DNA from 3 places in the Occultella kanbiaonis genome. Region 3 is predicted to be linked to each of the others. Evidence: predicted binding sites of a transcription regulator. Region 3 holds the regulator's gene; each other region holds the start of a gene.
The links. Region 3 encodes HrcA, which represses chaperone genes, less so after heat shock. Its sites were predicted from a motif close to TTNGCACTCGNNNNNNNCGAGTGCNAA; they were not measured.

Region 1 (4,970 bases), 2.1 Mb from region 3:
AGCCGAACGGGTCTGAGGCGGTGGATACGGCGAGAGGCTCAGTCACTCCACGAGTCTAACCGTCCTCGGCCTGCTTCCCGGTGTGAGGTGCCTCGCTCAGGAGGCCTCTCGATCTCGTGGACCGCACCGGCCAGGGTGCGGGCCCGGTGCACGTCCGGGAGATCGGCCGTGGTGCGGCTGTGGGCGATCACGAAGACGTACTCCCCCGAGGCGGTCACGTCGGCGGCGACCTCGCCCGCGCCGTCGGGTTCGCCGAGGAGCACGACCATGCGCATGCCGCGCTGGCACCACCGCGACCGCGTCGGCGACCGACCGGGAGCGCGGACGGACGACCCGGGTGGGCAACCCGCGGTGGCTGAGCTCGCCGGCCAGGACGTGCGCCTCCACGTGCATGGCGGTCTCGGCGAGGATCAGCACGTCGCCGCTCGAGCCGCTCGTCGTGCTTCCGAACTCGCGGACCGCGGCCAGCATTGCCGCGCGCAGCACGAACTCGGGATCGTGTCCGGGCCGGTCGGCGTGGTCGCGTCCGGCCAGGAGTTCGAGGGCCGGCAGAACGAGGGTGCGCCATGCCCCGAGGATGGAGGTACCGAAAACTGCTCTGCGAACCAGGCGCCGCACCCGGCCCTCGTCGGACTCGACGGCGGCGGCAGCAAGTGAGAGCGGGTCGACGATCTCGAGGGTCGGTCCGTCGTCGAGGTCCGAGCCGGGAAGCCGATCCGCCTCCGGCGCGGCCCGGCGCCCCTGCGGGCCGCTCCCGTCCCGCACCCCGAAGGCCGACTCGACCGCGGACAGTCCACCGCGGGTGGCGAGCCGCGCGGCGTCCGCGGGAGCCATTCCTTCCAGGGTCAGCCGCCGCATCGTCTCCAGCCTGCTGATGTCGCTGGCGTTGTACCGCCGGTGACTGCCCGCGGTGTGCCCGGACGGGCCGAGGCCGTAGCGCCGGTCCCAGGTCCGCAGCGTCGGTGCGGCGACGCCCAGGCGCGCTGCGACCGCGGCGACCGTCAGGCGGATCCCGTCGTCGGCACTCGGAGCATCGGTTCGTGAACGGGCCGCCACCACCGGCGCTCCTTCCTCTGGTTCGGCCGGGGATCGACCGCTTCCTCGAGGGTAAGCGGACGGATGGGATCGAACAACTTTTGCCACGCAGGATGAGTCAGTTCTGGAGAGGGCTTGAATAACCTCTGAAGCGGTTGTACGTTGGTTCGCATTGGACATGAACGATCAAACGCTTCAACGGAAGGACACACCGTGGCTGAGTTATCGCGGCTTCCCGGGCCAGTGATGGACCTCTGGGAATGGCAATACGAGGGGGCCTGCCGGGACATCGGAACCGAGCAGTTCTTCCATCCCGAGGGCGAGCGAGGGTCGTCGAGGCGCCGCAGGGATGCGGGCGCCAAGGCCGTCTGCGCCGCCTGCCCTGTGATTCAACGGTGCCGCGAGCACGCCCTGCGGGTGCGCGAACCGTACGGCGTCTGGGGCGGCCTCTCCGAGGACGACCGCGCCGCCATCCTGGCCAGCGAGCACGTGCCCGCCGCGAGTTGACGCGCCGGCGCCTCACCAGAGCGCCCCGACGAACGACGAAGGCTCGGCCCCGATCGGGGCCGAGCCTTCGTGTGCGTCAGGCGCGAGTCACTTCTCGACGACTGCGAGGATGTCGCGCGCGGACAGGATGAGGAACTCCTCGCCCGCGTACTTGACCTCGGTACCGCCGTACTTGCTGTAGATCACCGTGTCGCCAACGGCGACGTCCAGCGGGACGCGGTTGCCGTTGTCGTCGACGCGGCCCGGGCCGATGGCCAGGACCTCGCCCTCCTGGGGCTTCTCCTTGGCGGTGTCCGGGATGACAAGACCGGACGCGGTGGTCTGCTCGGCCTCGAGCGTCTTGACGACGATCCGGTCCTCGAGCGGCTTGATGGAGACCGACACTGCGGACCTCCCCTTCGCGTGAGTGTGTTGAACAGGACAGAGTTTCCCGCAGCCCCTGGCCGAGTCCGCCGTCGCGGGGGTCGGACGCCACCTGAGCCTGCATGGGGAACGCTGCACCTTGCGATGCAGCCTTCGTGTCAAAATCTAGGCGTCGATTAGCACTCGGTCAAGGTGAGTGCTAAGCCGTGAGCGCAATCGCCGAACGATCTCGAGCCGTCCGGACACGTTCGGGCCCGCTCACGCGCCGACCGCGGCCCTGAACTGGGCGCGCGAGCGCCCGACGTCCTCGAGGAGCACGAGCTCGTCCTGGCGGGCGCGGATCCCGGTGTGGCCGGTGTACAGGTCCTGGCGCGCGTACGCGAGTGCGACCGCCGCGCGTTGGAACTCCTTCATGGCCTTGGCGCCGGCCGGGCCACCGCGGGACGCCCAGTCCCGTGCCTGCTTGCGGGCCCGGAGCGAGGAGAGCATGTCCACCTCGTGCGGCGCGATCCACCCGGACGGGACGTAGTCCGAGAGCCGTGAGCGCAGGACCTCGATCTCCTTGCGGCGCAGCCAGAACACGATGAACGCCCAGACCGCCAACGGCAGCCAGTTCACGAACACCACCAGGATGACCAGGGCGCCGATGCCGCCGCCGAGGAAGGTCGCCAGGCCGTTCCAGAGACCGTGCAGGAGCGCGGCGGCCAGGTACCCGAGCGGCATCATCCACAACCAGGCCGCCCGGTTCCTGCTTCGGGAGGCGAGCCCGAGGGCGAGCCCCATGCAGGAGGTGTAGATGAGGTGCCCGAACGGCGAGACCAGTCCCCGGATGATGAACGTCCCGGTGACCGTCTCCTCGTAGACAGCGAAGTACTGGATGTTCTCCACGAACGCGAACGCGGCCGCGATCACGGACGCGTACACGATCCCGTCCACCGGCCCGTTGAACTGGCGCCGACGGAGCAGGAAAATCAGCAGCAGGCCGAGGCCCTTCCAGAACTCCTCCACGACCGGTGCGCCGAGGATCGCGCTCGCCGCGTCGGGCTCGAGTCCGGTGCCGAGCGCGTCCGCGAGCGCCGGGCCGACGACGGAGTTCAGGAGGCTCGACATGAAGACGGCGACCCCACCGCCCCACACGAACGCGACGATGAGCAGCAGCCGCGGCTCGGGTTCCCAGCGGTCCACGAGCAGGACCGCGCTGCCGACGATCAGCAGCGGGATCAGCGCGAGCACGAACGCCTGGAAGGTCGACCCGCCGCCGAACGAGAGCGCGAACAGGGCGACGACGACCAGGAGGGCCAGGGTACCGAGCGAGAGCAGGACCACCTCCGCCGCGATCCGCCGCCGGCGCACCGGAGCGGGCGGGTGCACCGGCATGAACTGGCTCTGCGGCATCGGGGCGTACTGGGCCGCGGGTGCGGCCACGGCCGGCTGCGCGGGTGCGGCGCCGTAGCCATAACCCTGCTGCCCGTAGGCCTGCTGCCCCTGGAAGTGCTGCTGGTGCCCTTGGAACTGCTGCTGGCCCGGAGGCGGCTGCTGGTGCCCCTGAGCGGCACCGAACGGCTGCTGGCCCTGCGGGTGCTGCTGCGGATACCCCTGCCCGCGCGGCGGGAACTGTTGATTGCTCACGCGCCCTCACCGTAGTGGCTCCCTGTTGCGCCCGCGCCCGAACGCGCGGGGAGAACTGCCCGGCCATCGGTGGCAGGATCGAGCCGTGGACCCCCGCCAACTGAGCCTGTTGCTCTCGCCCGACGGGTGGGCTCTGCTCTCCCAACTGCCTCGCTACGACGAGGAGCAGGCACTGCGACTGTCCGAGGGCCTGCGGTCCCGCGGCCTCGACCCCGACCTGGTTGCCGCGGCCCTGACGCAGAGCCGGCTGCGGGCGCGCGCCGAGTCGAAGTTCGGCGAGTTCGCGCGGGACATGCTGTTCACCCCCGACGGTCTCGAGCAGGCGACCCGGCTCCCCGTGGCCGCGCTGCACGCCGCCCGGTATGCCCGCGCCGGCGCGTTGCGGGTGGCCGACCTCGGCTGCGGGCTGGGCGGCGACGCCATGGCCCTGGCCGGGCTCGGCGTGCAGGTCCTTGCCGTGGAGCAGGATGAGGCGACGGCGGCCCTCGCCACCGTGAACCTGCGCGCCTTCCCGGAGGCGACCGTGCGCCACGCCGACGCCATGTCGCTGGACCTGGCGGCCGAGGGGGTCGACGCACTCTTCGCCGACCCGGCCCGGCGCACCCGGCGCGGGAACCGGGTGTTCGACCCGAGCGCGTACTCCCCGGATCTCGACTCGTTGCTGGCGCTGCGCGAACAGGTTGCCGACCTCGGCCTCAAGGTGGGGCCCGGGATCCCCTATCACGCCCTCCCCTCCCAGACCCAGGCGCAGTGGGTCTCCGTGGACGGTTCCGTGGTGGAGGCCGGCCTCTGGTTCGGCAGGCTCGCCCCGGAAGGGTCGGGGCGCAGTGCCCTCCTGGTCAATGGCAAGGAGCAGCACCTGCTGTCCTGGCCCGGTGACGCGGACGCCCGCCCGGAGCAGGCCCCGGCCGGTGCGCTCGGTGCGTATCTGTACGAACCGGATGGCGCCGTGATCCGCGCCGGCCTGGTCGCCCGGGTCGCCGCCGATCTCGACGGGACGCTGGTGGACGAGTCGATCGCCTACGTCACGACGCCGAGCCTGCGGTCGACCCCGTTCGCGACGGGCTACCGCGTCCTGGACAGCTTCGACTTCGGGCTCAAACGATTGCGGACCTACCTGCGTACCCGCGACGTGGGGCGACTGACCATCAAGAAGCGAGGCACCGCCGTCGTCCCCGAGCAGTTGCGGCAGCAACTGGGACTGAAGGGGACGCGAGAGGCGACCATCGTGCTGACCCGACTGCGGGGCAAGCAGAGCGTGCTCGTGGTCGAGCCCGTCTGAGTCCGTCCGCCCGGTGAGCCACCGCGGTGAGGGCAGGCACGGCCCGAATCCAGGTGCCAAGATGAGCCGGTGACGATCGAGTTCGCGAGTTCGGCCCGCTCCAGCCTCGGCGTGGAGTGGGAGCTGGCCCTGGTGGATACCGACTCCGGGGACC
Region 2 (4,970 bases), 1.2 Mb from region 3:
ACCGACGAGAGCCACCACGGCGACCACGGCGGCGAGCGTCCAGAATCTGCGACGGCGGGAACTCATTGCGGTCGATCCTAGGTCAGGCGGGCCCGGACGCGGGCCCCCTCACGGGTAGGCAACAATGGCAGCATGAGGGCACAGACGGACGCCGTGGTGATCGGCTCCGGACCGAACGGGCTCGCCGCCGCCGTCACCCTGGCGCGGGCCGGTCTCGAGGTCACCGTGTTCGAGGCGGAGAAGACCGTCGGCGGCGGCGCCCGCACCCTCGATCTCGGGCTCGCCCCCGGGGTGGTCCACGACATCTGTTCCGCCGTGCATCCGCTCGCGCTGGCCAGCCCGTTCTTCGCCGAGTTCGACCTCGCGGCCCGCGGGGTGGACCTGCGGGTCCCCGAGGTCGCCTACGCCCAACCGATGCCCGAAGGGCCGGCGGGTATCGCGTACCGTTCGCTCGGGCGTACGGCGGCGGAACTGGGGCCCGACGGCGCAGCCTGGTTCGACCTGTTCGGTCCCCTCGTCGAGAACTCGGCCATGCTCACCGAGCTCGCGCTCGGCGACCGCCGGAGCCTGCCGGCCGGTCTGCTCACGCCCACAGGGCTGCGGGCGGCCGTCGGCGCGGCCGCCCGCCTGTTCGAGCAGGGCACGCGAGCCTGGTCGGCTCGGTTCCGGGGCGACGTCGCCCCCGCGCTGTTCACCGGGGTGGCCGCCCACTCGATCAGCACGCAGCCCTCGCTCGCCGGCGCCGGCACCGCGATCATGCTCGCCACCCACGCGCATGCGGCCGGCTGGCCGATCCCCGTCGGTGGGTCCGGGGCCATCATCGGCGCGCTCAGGACTGACCTCGAGGCGCACGGTGGGGTGATCCGGACCGGCCACCGGGTCCGCACCTGGCGGGAGCTGCCGCGGGCACGCGCCTACCTCTTCGACACCACTCCGGCGACGCTGCTGGAGATCTGGGGTGAGCGGATGCCGGAGCGGGTCCGCGCGGCGCTGGCCCGGTTCCGTTACGGCGACGCCGCGGCGAAGGTGGACTACGTGCTCTCCGGCCCGGTGCCGTGGGCGGACCCTCGGGTGGGGGAGGCGAGCACGGTGCACGTGGGCGGCACCCGCGAGGAGATGGCGTACGCCGAGTCCCTCGTGGCCGAGGGCGTGCATGCGGCGACGCCGATGGTGCTGTTCTCGGACCCGAGCGTGGCCGATCCCGGCCGGGTCGTCGCCGGGCGACGACCCGGCTGGGCCTACGCCCACGTGCCGGCGGGCAGCACCGTGGACGTCACGGAGGCCGTCACCGCGCAGATCGAGCGTTTCGCGCCGGGCTTCCGCGATGTCGTCGTCACCTCCCGGTGCGTGCCCGCCGCCGAGATGGCCGAGCACAACCAGAACTACATCGGCGGGGACATCGCGGCCGGCGCGGTCTCCACCTGGGGCATGGCCGCGCGCCCCCGCCTCAGTACGGACCCGTTCGCCGCGGGGATCCCCGGGGTGTACCTGTGCTCGGCGTCGGTGCCGCCGGGGCCGGGGGTGCACGGCATGGGCGGGCACCACGCGGCGCGGCGGGCCCTGGCCCAGCGGTTCGAGGTGCGGGCGCCGTCGTTGGCGCCGAGTTCGACGGTCTGAGCCTCCTGAGCGGTCGACCGGTGCCGTTCGACGGTCGCCGTGACCGGCGTCACCGCCATCCGGGCCGGGGCGCGCCCGGGGCGACCAGGCGCCCGGGTTCACCTGACTGCGAAACCGTGCCTCCGCCGTCGGGCCCTTCTTGCACTCTCCGGGTGAGAGTGCCAATAATGGCGTTAGCACTCTCGCCTTGAGAGTGACAACACCTGGTCAGTGAGATGAGGCGCTGCGCCGGTGCGGGACATGAACGCATCGGGTGGCGTCGTCCGTCGCGGGCATCGCACCGGCCTTACGAACGCCAGTACCGGAGGATCAGACCCGAATGGCAAAGATCATCGCCTTCAACGAGGAGGCCCGCCGCGGGATGGAGCGTGGGCTCAACACCCTCGCCGACACCGTGAAGGTCACGCTCGGCCCGAAGGGACGCAACGTCGTCCTGGAGAAGAAGTGGGGCGCCCCCACGATCACCAACGATGGCGTGTCCATCGCCAAGGAGATCGAGCTCGAGGAGCCCTTCGAGAAGATTGGCGCCGAGCTCGTCAAGGAGGTCGCCAAGAAGACCGACGACGTCGCGGGTGACGGCACCACCACCGCCACCGTGCTCGCCCAGGCGCTCGTGCGCGAGGGCCTGCGCAACGTCGCGGCCGGCGCCAACCCGATCGCCCTCAAGCGCGGCATCGAGAAGGCCGTCGAGGCCGTGACCGCTGCCCTGCTCGACTCCTCCAAGGAGATCGAGACCAAGGAGCAGATCGCCGCCACCGCCGCCATCTCCGCCGGCGACCCCCAGATCGGCGAGCTCATCGCCGAGGCTCTGGACAAGGTCGGCAAGGAGGGCGTCATCACGGTCGAGGAGTCCAACGCCCTCGGCCTGGAGCTCGAGCTCACGGAGGGTATGCGCTTCGACAAGGGCTACCTGTCCGCGTACTTCGTCACCGACCAGGAGCGTCAGGAGGCCGTCCTGGAGGACGCCTACGTGCTGCTCGTCGAGTCGAAGATCTCGAACGTCAAGGAGCTGCTGCCGCTGCTGGAGAAGGTCATCCAGGCCGGCAAGCCGCTGCTGATCATCTCCGAGGACGTCGAGGGCGAGGCCCTGGCGACCCTGGTGCTGAACAAGCTCCGTGGCATCTTCAAGTCCGTCGCCGTCAAGGCCCCGGGCTTCGGCGACCGCCGCAAGGCCATGCTGACCGACATCGCGATCCTCACCGGCGGCCAGGTCGTCAGCGAGACCGTGGGTCTGAAGCTGGACAACGTTGGCCTCGAGGTCCTCGGTACCGCCCGCAAGGTGGTCATCACCAAGGACGAGACCACGATCGTCGAGGGTGCCGGCGAGGCCGACAGCATCGCCGGTCGCGTGTCGCAGATCCGCGCCGAGATCGAGAACTCCGACTCCGACTACGACCGCGAGAAGCTCCAGGAGCGCCTCGCGAAGCTCGCCGGTGGTGTCGCGGTGATCAAGGCCGGGGCCGCCACCGAGGTGGAGCTCAAGGAGCGCAAGCACCGCATCGAGGACGCCGTCCGCAACGCGAAGGCTGCCGTCGAGGAGGGCATCGTCGCCGGTGGTGGCGTGGCCCTCATCCAGGCCGCGAACACCGCGTTCGCCACCCTCGAGCTCGACGGTGACGAGGCCACCGGCGCGAACATCGTTCGCGTGGCCGTGGACGCGCCGCTCAAGCAGATCGCGATCAACGCCGGCCTCGAAGGCGGAGTTGTCGCGGAGAAGGTCCGCAACCTGCCCGACGGTCACGGCCTCAACGCCGCGACCGGCGAGTACGAGGACCTCCTCGCTGCCGGCATCAACGACCCGGTCAAGGTGACCCGTTCCGCTCTGCAGAACGCCGCCTCGATCGCCGGCCTGTTCCTCACCACCGAGGCCATCGTGGCCGACAAGCCGGAGAAGGCCTCTGCGCCCGCCGGCGGCGGTGGCGACGACATGGGCGGCATGGGCGGCATGGGCTTCTGATCCCCTAGGGATCGCAGCCCGGCCCCACGCCGGTCGAACGCATCACCCGAAGGCCCCCGGTCCGATTGGACCGGGGGTCTTCGCCTCGTTTCGGGCGGGAAGGACTGCCCATGGCTGCCACGCCGGGCTGCGCACTAGGTTCGGGTCCCATGGGTGCAGGCAGTCAGGAGCCGGGGTATCAACCCGGCTGGTCGGGGAGTGTGCAGGGGGCATCCTCCGGACGGCAGTCGCAGGCGCCACACCGGACCGGCACGGGGGCGCCGGTCCGGGTGGACCTGAGGCCGACCGCCAAGGGCATCCTGATCCAGGTCGCCGGAACGGTGCTGACGCTCGGGGTCGGGCTCGTCGCCGTGTTCGGCGGGCTCGCCTCGGACCAGGGTGCCGTGCCGATCGTCGTCGGGGCGATCTTCCTGCTCGCCGGGTTGTTGTTGCTGCTGACGATGCCCAGGGTGCTGCGGGCACGCGCACTCGAGATCGGGCCGATGGGTCTGGACTACCAGGACCCGAAGGGTCACCCCTGGGCCGTTCGCTGGGCCGACCTGGCCGCGGTCGAGGTCAAGTACGGACACTCCCGGTCGCGCGGTGGCCCGTTCTCGGACGGGGTCGTGGTGGCGCTGGAACTCTCCCTGCGCCCGGGCACCGAGGCGCAGTACCCGAACCTCGGCCGGTACCGGCGCGGTGAGGTCCACCGACTCCCGCTCGGTCAGCGCGGCGACCTGCTCGGACCGCTGGCGCAGCCGTTGGGTACGTTCGCACCACCGCAGGTGTTCCATGGCGTGACGAACCTCGGCTCGATCCTTGCCGCCCGCCTGATCTGACGAGTACGGCGGCCTCAGCCGGGGAGTTCGCCCAGCAGGTTCACGCGCGCCTGCTCCGCCCACAGCCTCCGGCCGCGTTCGGTGTGGAACAACGGGTCCAGTGCAAGCAGGCGATGGACGACGGCGGCCCGTCCGTTGGCGAAGTCGGTGTCACTGACGTGGGCGTAGTCCGCCCGCACCGCGGCCAGGTAGCGGGCGTAGCCGGCCGGCTCGCGGCCGAGGACGGACAGGTCCGCGTCGCAGAGCAGCGCGCCCGTGGTGTCGCCGGGCTCCGGAGCGTGCGAGGCGGTGAGCAGCACCAGTCGGACGACCTCGTCGACATCCGCGGCGGCGACGCCGGACCCGGTGAGCCGGTCCCGAGCCAGGTCGGCGGAGTCCTGCTCGTCCCGTCCGGCGACCCCGGCGTAGACGGCGTCGTGGAACCAGGCCGCGAGCAGCACCGTGGCCGGTGCCGGGCCGGGTTCGGACAACGCGTCGGCGGCCTCAAGCACCGCGAGCAGGTGTGTGCCGTCGTGGTAGTGCCGGTGCGGCTCGCCCCACCGCTCCAGAAGTTCCGCGCCGAGCGCCTCGTGGCCGGG
Region 3 (4,970 bases):
CCCCCGGCGGGCAGCCGCCGAACTACGGCCAGGCACCGCAGCCCCCGGGTGCGTACCCGAGCCCGCAGCAGGGTGGCTTCCCGCAGGCCCCGCCCCCCGGACCGGACCAGTACGGCCAGTACGGCGCTCCCGGCGCCGGCTACGGCGGCCCGCCGCAGGGTCAGGCCTGGGGCGGCGACCCGTACGCCCAGCAGCTGCAGCAGCGTCCGTTCGCCGTCGGTGACGCGGTCGGCTACGCGTGGAAGACGGTGACTGGCAACCTCGGTGGCTGGGTGCTGCTCATGCTGATCCTGGTCGTCGGCTCGATCCTGCTGAGTCTGCTCAACCCGACCACCCGGGTGGTCACCGAGGGCGGGTTCGACTACTCGACGATGACCGGTGAGTTCACCGTGCTCGGACTGATCTCCGGGCTCTTGACCGCGCTCCTCGGTGCGTTCATCGGCGCGATGCTGTTCCAGGGCGCGTTGAAGGAGATCACGGGCCGCAAGCCCGCCGTCGGTGAGTTCTTCTCGGTGAACAACTTCGCGAACGTCGCGATCTTCGCCTTGGTCTGGGCGGTCGTCACCGGTGTGATCCAGGCACTGCTTCCGGCGCTGGGCATCCTGGTCGCCATCGCCTCGTTCCTGGTGGCGTTCACCTACGTGATCCTCATCGACCGCGGCATCGCCTGGATCGAGGGCATCAAGGGCTCGGTGCAGCTGATCACCCAGAACCTCGGCAGCAACCTGCTGCTGGCGCTGGCCATGATCGGCATCAACATCCTCGGCGCGATCCCGTGCTTGCTCGGCTGGTTCATCACGGTCCCGATGACGTATGTGGCGATCACCTACGCCTACAAGACGCAGAGCGGCCAGCCGGTCGCCCCCAAGTGACCCTGCCCTGACGAGCGTCGCCACGACAGAGCCGGAACGCTCCCAGGACACCGAGGGCCCGCGCATCACCCACGTGGTGCGCGGGCCCTCACGCATACCCCGGCGGGTCGCCGCGCCGCCGGTGACCCAGCACCCCGCGCCCGAGGAAGTCCGGTACCTCGTCCTTGCTCGGGCGCCAGGCACTGCCCGCGGGCGTGAGGGACTACCTCGGGCGGGTGGCCCCCTCGGTTGCTCAGGGGGCGGTCACGAAGTCCACGAGCTCCTCGACCCGGCCGAGCAGGCTCGGCTCGAGGTCGCGGTAGTCGCGCACCGTGCCGAGGATCCGCTTCCAGCCGCGGGCGACGTCCGCCTGGTCCTGCGCCGGCCAGCCGAGCGCGGCGAGGGTCCCGTACTTGATGTCGGTGCCCCGGGGAATGTGCGGCCACTCGTCCAGCCCGACGCGGGCCGGACGCACCGCCTGCCACACGTCGACGTACGGGTGGCCCACCACGAGCACGTGCTCGGCGCCGTGCGGGCGCACCGCCTCCGCCGCGATCCGGGACTCCTTGCTGCCGCGGACCAGGTGGTCCACGAGGACGCCGACGCGTCGTCCCGGCCCGGGCCCGAACTCGGCGAGCATCTCGACGAGGTGATCGACGCCGTCGAGCAGTTCGACGACCACGCCCTCCAGTCGCAGGTCCTCGCCCCACACCTTCTCGACCAGCTCGGCGTCGTGGCGGCCCTCCACCCAGATCCGGGACGCCCGGGCCACGCGGGCCCGGGCACCGGGAACGGCGAGGGACCCACTCGCGGTGCGCTGCGCCGTCGGCGGCGCCTGCGGCTTGCGGTAGGGGACCAGACGGATCGGCTTGCCGTCCACCCAGAACCCGGCCCCGAGGCTGAACGTGCGGGTGCGGCCCCGGTTGTCCTCGAGCACCACCACGTGGGTGCCGCCGCTCTTCTCGACCCGCGTCACGGCCCCGACCCAGCCGGTCTCGACGTCCTCGACCACGAGGCCGGGCTCGGCGGGGGTGTCGACGGTGCGGGGGGTGCGGCCGGCGTGCGGGTCGTTGGTCAGGACGTCTTGGCCATATCTGCCATACCGATCGGAACTCACCCGAGTGAGGTTACGCACGCGCCGCCGGGAGTTGTCGGACCGACGCGTAGAATTGGCACTCGTGGCACGCGAGTGCTGACGTCGGGGCCCAACGGCGCGCTGACGTAGGGTCGCGGACAATCGCGTGATCGGGAGGAGGACCCGGATGAGCTCGGAGCGGCAGCTGGATGTGCTGCGTGCGATCGTGCAGGACTTCGTGCGCAGCCGGGAGCCGGTCGGATCGCGCAACCTCGTGGAGCGCCACAACCTCGGCGTGTCCCCGGCAACGATCCGCAACGATATGGCCGCGCTGGAGGACAGCGGGTACATCGCGCAGCCGCACACGTCGGCGGGGCGGATCCCCACGGACAAGGGCTACCGGCTGTTCGTCGACCAGATCTCGGTGATGAAGCCGCTCTCTGCCGCGGAACGGCGCGCGATCACCGAGCTCCTCGAGGGCGCGGTGGACCTCGACGACGCCCTCGAGCGCACCGTGCGCCTGCTCGCCCAGCTCACCCAGCAGGTGGCCGTGGTGCAGTACCCGTCGCTGCGGCGCTCCACGCTGCGGCACGTGGAGCTCGTGCCGACCGGGCAGCGTCGCCTGATGGTCGTGATCATCACGGACAACGGCCGCGTCGAGCAGCGCACGGTCGAGTCGCTCACCGACCTGGACCCGACGTTCATCGCGGAGCTGCGCGCCCGCCTCAACGCCGCGGGCGCAGGGCGCCAGGCGGCCAGGCTGCCGAGGGTGCTCGGCGACCTGGCCGAGGTGTTCGGTCCCGAGGACCGTCCGCTCGTGGACGCCGTCACGAACGCGGTGGTCGAGGAGGTCTCCCAGGAGACCGAGGAGCGCATCGTGATGGCCGGGACCGCGAACCTGGCCCGGGCCGACCTGGACTTCACCCGCACCATCGGCCCCGTCCTGGAGGCCCTCGAGGAGCAGGTGGTGCTGCTCCGGCTGCTGTCCGAGATGGCCGAGGAGGACGGCGAGCGCCCGCTCTCGGTCCGGATCGGGCATGAGACACATCACGCCAACCTGGCCGAGACCTCCGTCATCACCAGCGGTTACGGTGGGGAGGGTCCCGACGCGATCGCGCAGATCGGGATCGTCGGCCCCACCCGGATGGACTACCCCACCACGATGGCCTCGGTGCGAGCCGTGGCCCGTTACCTCACCCGGCTGCTGTCCGGCTGATCTTCCGGTGGCCCCGTGCCGCCCTGCACGTCTCCGATCCCCAAGCGACGAAAGTGACCTGTGAGCGACTACTACGAGATCCTCGGCGTGTCCCGCGACGCGAGCACGGAGGAGATCAAGCGCGCGTACCGCAAGCTCGCCCGCCAGCATCACCCCGATGTGGCCGGCGTGGCGAGCGAGGAGAAGTTCAAGAACATCACTGCTGCCCACGACACGCTCTCCAACCCGGAGAAGCGCCGCGCGTATGACATGGGTGGCGGCATGCCCGGGATGGGCGGCGCCGGCGGGGCCGGGTTCGGCGGCTTCTCCGACATCTTCGAGACGTTCTTCCAGGCGGCGGCCGGCGGCACCGGTCAGCGCGGTCCGGCGCCCCGCTCGCGCCGCGGCCAGGACGCCCTGCTGCGGGTGAGCATCGACCTGTCCGAGGCGGCGTTCGGCGTGGCCCGGGACCTCGAGGTGGAGACCGCGGTCGTCTGCACCACCTGCCAGGGCACCTGCTGCCAGCCGGGCACCCACCCGAAGACCTGCGACACCTGCCAGGGCCGCGGCTCCGTGCAGCGGGTGGCGCGTTCCTTCCTCGGCCAGGTGATGACCACGGCCGCCTGCGCCGTCTGCGGGGGTTACGGCACGATCATCACCGACCCGTGCACCGAGTGCTCCGGCGAGGGCCGCGTCCGGACCCGCCGCACCGTGCGCGTGAACATCCCGGCCGGTGTGGACGAGGGCACCCGGATCAAGCTGAGCGGGCAGAGCGAGGTCGGCCCGGCCGGTGGTCCCCCCGGGGACCTGTACGTGGAGATCCGGGAGAAGCCACATCCCGTCTTCACCCGCCGCGGCGATGACATCCACTGCTCCACCGCGCTGCCCATGACGGCGGCCGCGCTGGGCACCATGCTCAACCTGGACACGCTCGACGGCCCGCAGGAGGTGGACATCCGTCCCGGCACCCAGCCGGAGGAGGTCGTCACCCTGCGCGGCCTCGGCGTCGGGCACCTGAACGGCAACGGCCGCGGCGATCTGCACGTGCACGTGGACGTGGAGGTCCCCACGAAGCTCGACGAGGCGCAGGAGCAGTTGCTGCGCCAGCTCGCGACGGCCCGGGGCGAGGAGCGCCCCGAGGCCCGGCTCGCCGCCGCGAACCCGGGCATGCTGCACCGACTGCGCGAGAAGTTCGGCGGCCGCTGAGGTGTCCGCGGCGGTGTTCCTGGCCCCGGCCGGTGAACTCGACGCGCTCACCCCGGGCGCCAGGTACACGCTCGTCGGCCCCGAGGCACGCCACGCCGCCACGGTCCGCCGGCTGCGCGCTGGGGAGGAGATCGACCTGGTCGACGGCCTGGGCGTGCGCGCCCGCGGCACCGTCACCGACCTCCGCGGCGGGTCGGACGCCGCGGTCGTGCTCGACGTGAGCGCCGTGGTCCGCGAGGACGAGCCGGTCCCGGCGATCGTGCTGGTGCAGGCGCTGGCCAAGGGCTCCCGGGACGAGCTCGCCATCGAGGCGGGCACCGAGGTGGGGCTCGACGGCGTGATCCCCTGGCAGTCGGAGCGATCCGTCTCGCAGTGGCGTGGGGACAAGGCGGCCAAGGGCCGCGCACGCTGGCAGCAGATCGTGCTCGCCGCCGCGAAGCAGTCCCGGCGGGCGCGGGTGCCCGTGGTGGTGGAGCTCGTCGTCGGCGCGGCGCTTGTGCGGCGGGTCGAGCAGGCGGTCGCCGACGGCGGCGCGGTGCTCGTCCTGCACGAGGGGGCCACCGTTCCTGTGGCCGGCGCGGCCGTCGGTGCGGATGCGCTCGAGGTGCTCCTCGTGGTGGGCCCGGAGGGCGGCCTCTCGGAC

Region 1: a site for HrcA is predicted at 2,082-2,108, ahead of groES (co-chaperone GroES). Genes of this name have one in related genera too.
Region 2: a site for HrcA is predicted at 1,791-1,817, ahead of groL (chaperonin GroEL). Genes of this name have one in related genera too.

What each region holds. Positions count from the first base shown of each region.
Region 1 is NZ_CP046175.1:1,291,145-1,296,114, reverse strand. It holds gene guaB (IMP dehydrogenase) at 1-46, opposite strand, end outside; gene GKS42_RS05735 (MerR family transcriptional regulator) at 97-1,056, opposite strand; gene GKS42_RS05730 (WhiB family transcriptional regulator) at 1,249-1,542, shown strand; gene groES (co-chaperone GroES) at 1,630-1,926, opposite strand; gene GKS42_RS05720 (PrsW family intramembrane metalloprotease) at 2,164-3,534, opposite strand; gene GKS42_RS05715 (class I SAM-dependent methyltransferase) at 3,620-4,816, shown strand; gene GKS42_RS05710 (glutamate--cysteine ligase) at 4,886-4,970, shown strand, end outside.
Region 2 is NZ_CP046175.1:4,578,870-4,583,839, reverse strand. It holds gene GKS42_RS21090 (glycoside hydrolase family 15 protein) at 1-66, opposite strand, end outside; gene GKS42_RS21085 (phytoene desaturase family protein) at 133-1,617, shown strand; gene groL (chaperonin GroEL) at 1,937-3,574, shown strand; gene GKS42_RS21075 (hypothetical protein) at 3,724-4,392, shown strand; gene GKS42_RS21070 (DUF4031 domain-containing protein) at 4,407-4,970, opposite strand, start outside.
Region 3 is NZ_CP046175.1:3,411,937-3,416,906, reverse strand. It holds gene GKS42_RS15745 (hypothetical protein) at 1-872, shown strand, start outside; gene GKS42_RS15740 (DUF3097 domain-containing protein) at 1,105-1,968, opposite strand; gene hrcA (heat-inducible transcriptional repressor HrcA) at 2,114-3,142, shown strand; gene dnaJ (molecular chaperone DnaJ) at 3,203-4,327, shown strand; gene GKS42_RS15725 (16S rRNA (uracil(1498)-N(3))-methyltransferase) at 4,341-4,970, shown strand, end outside.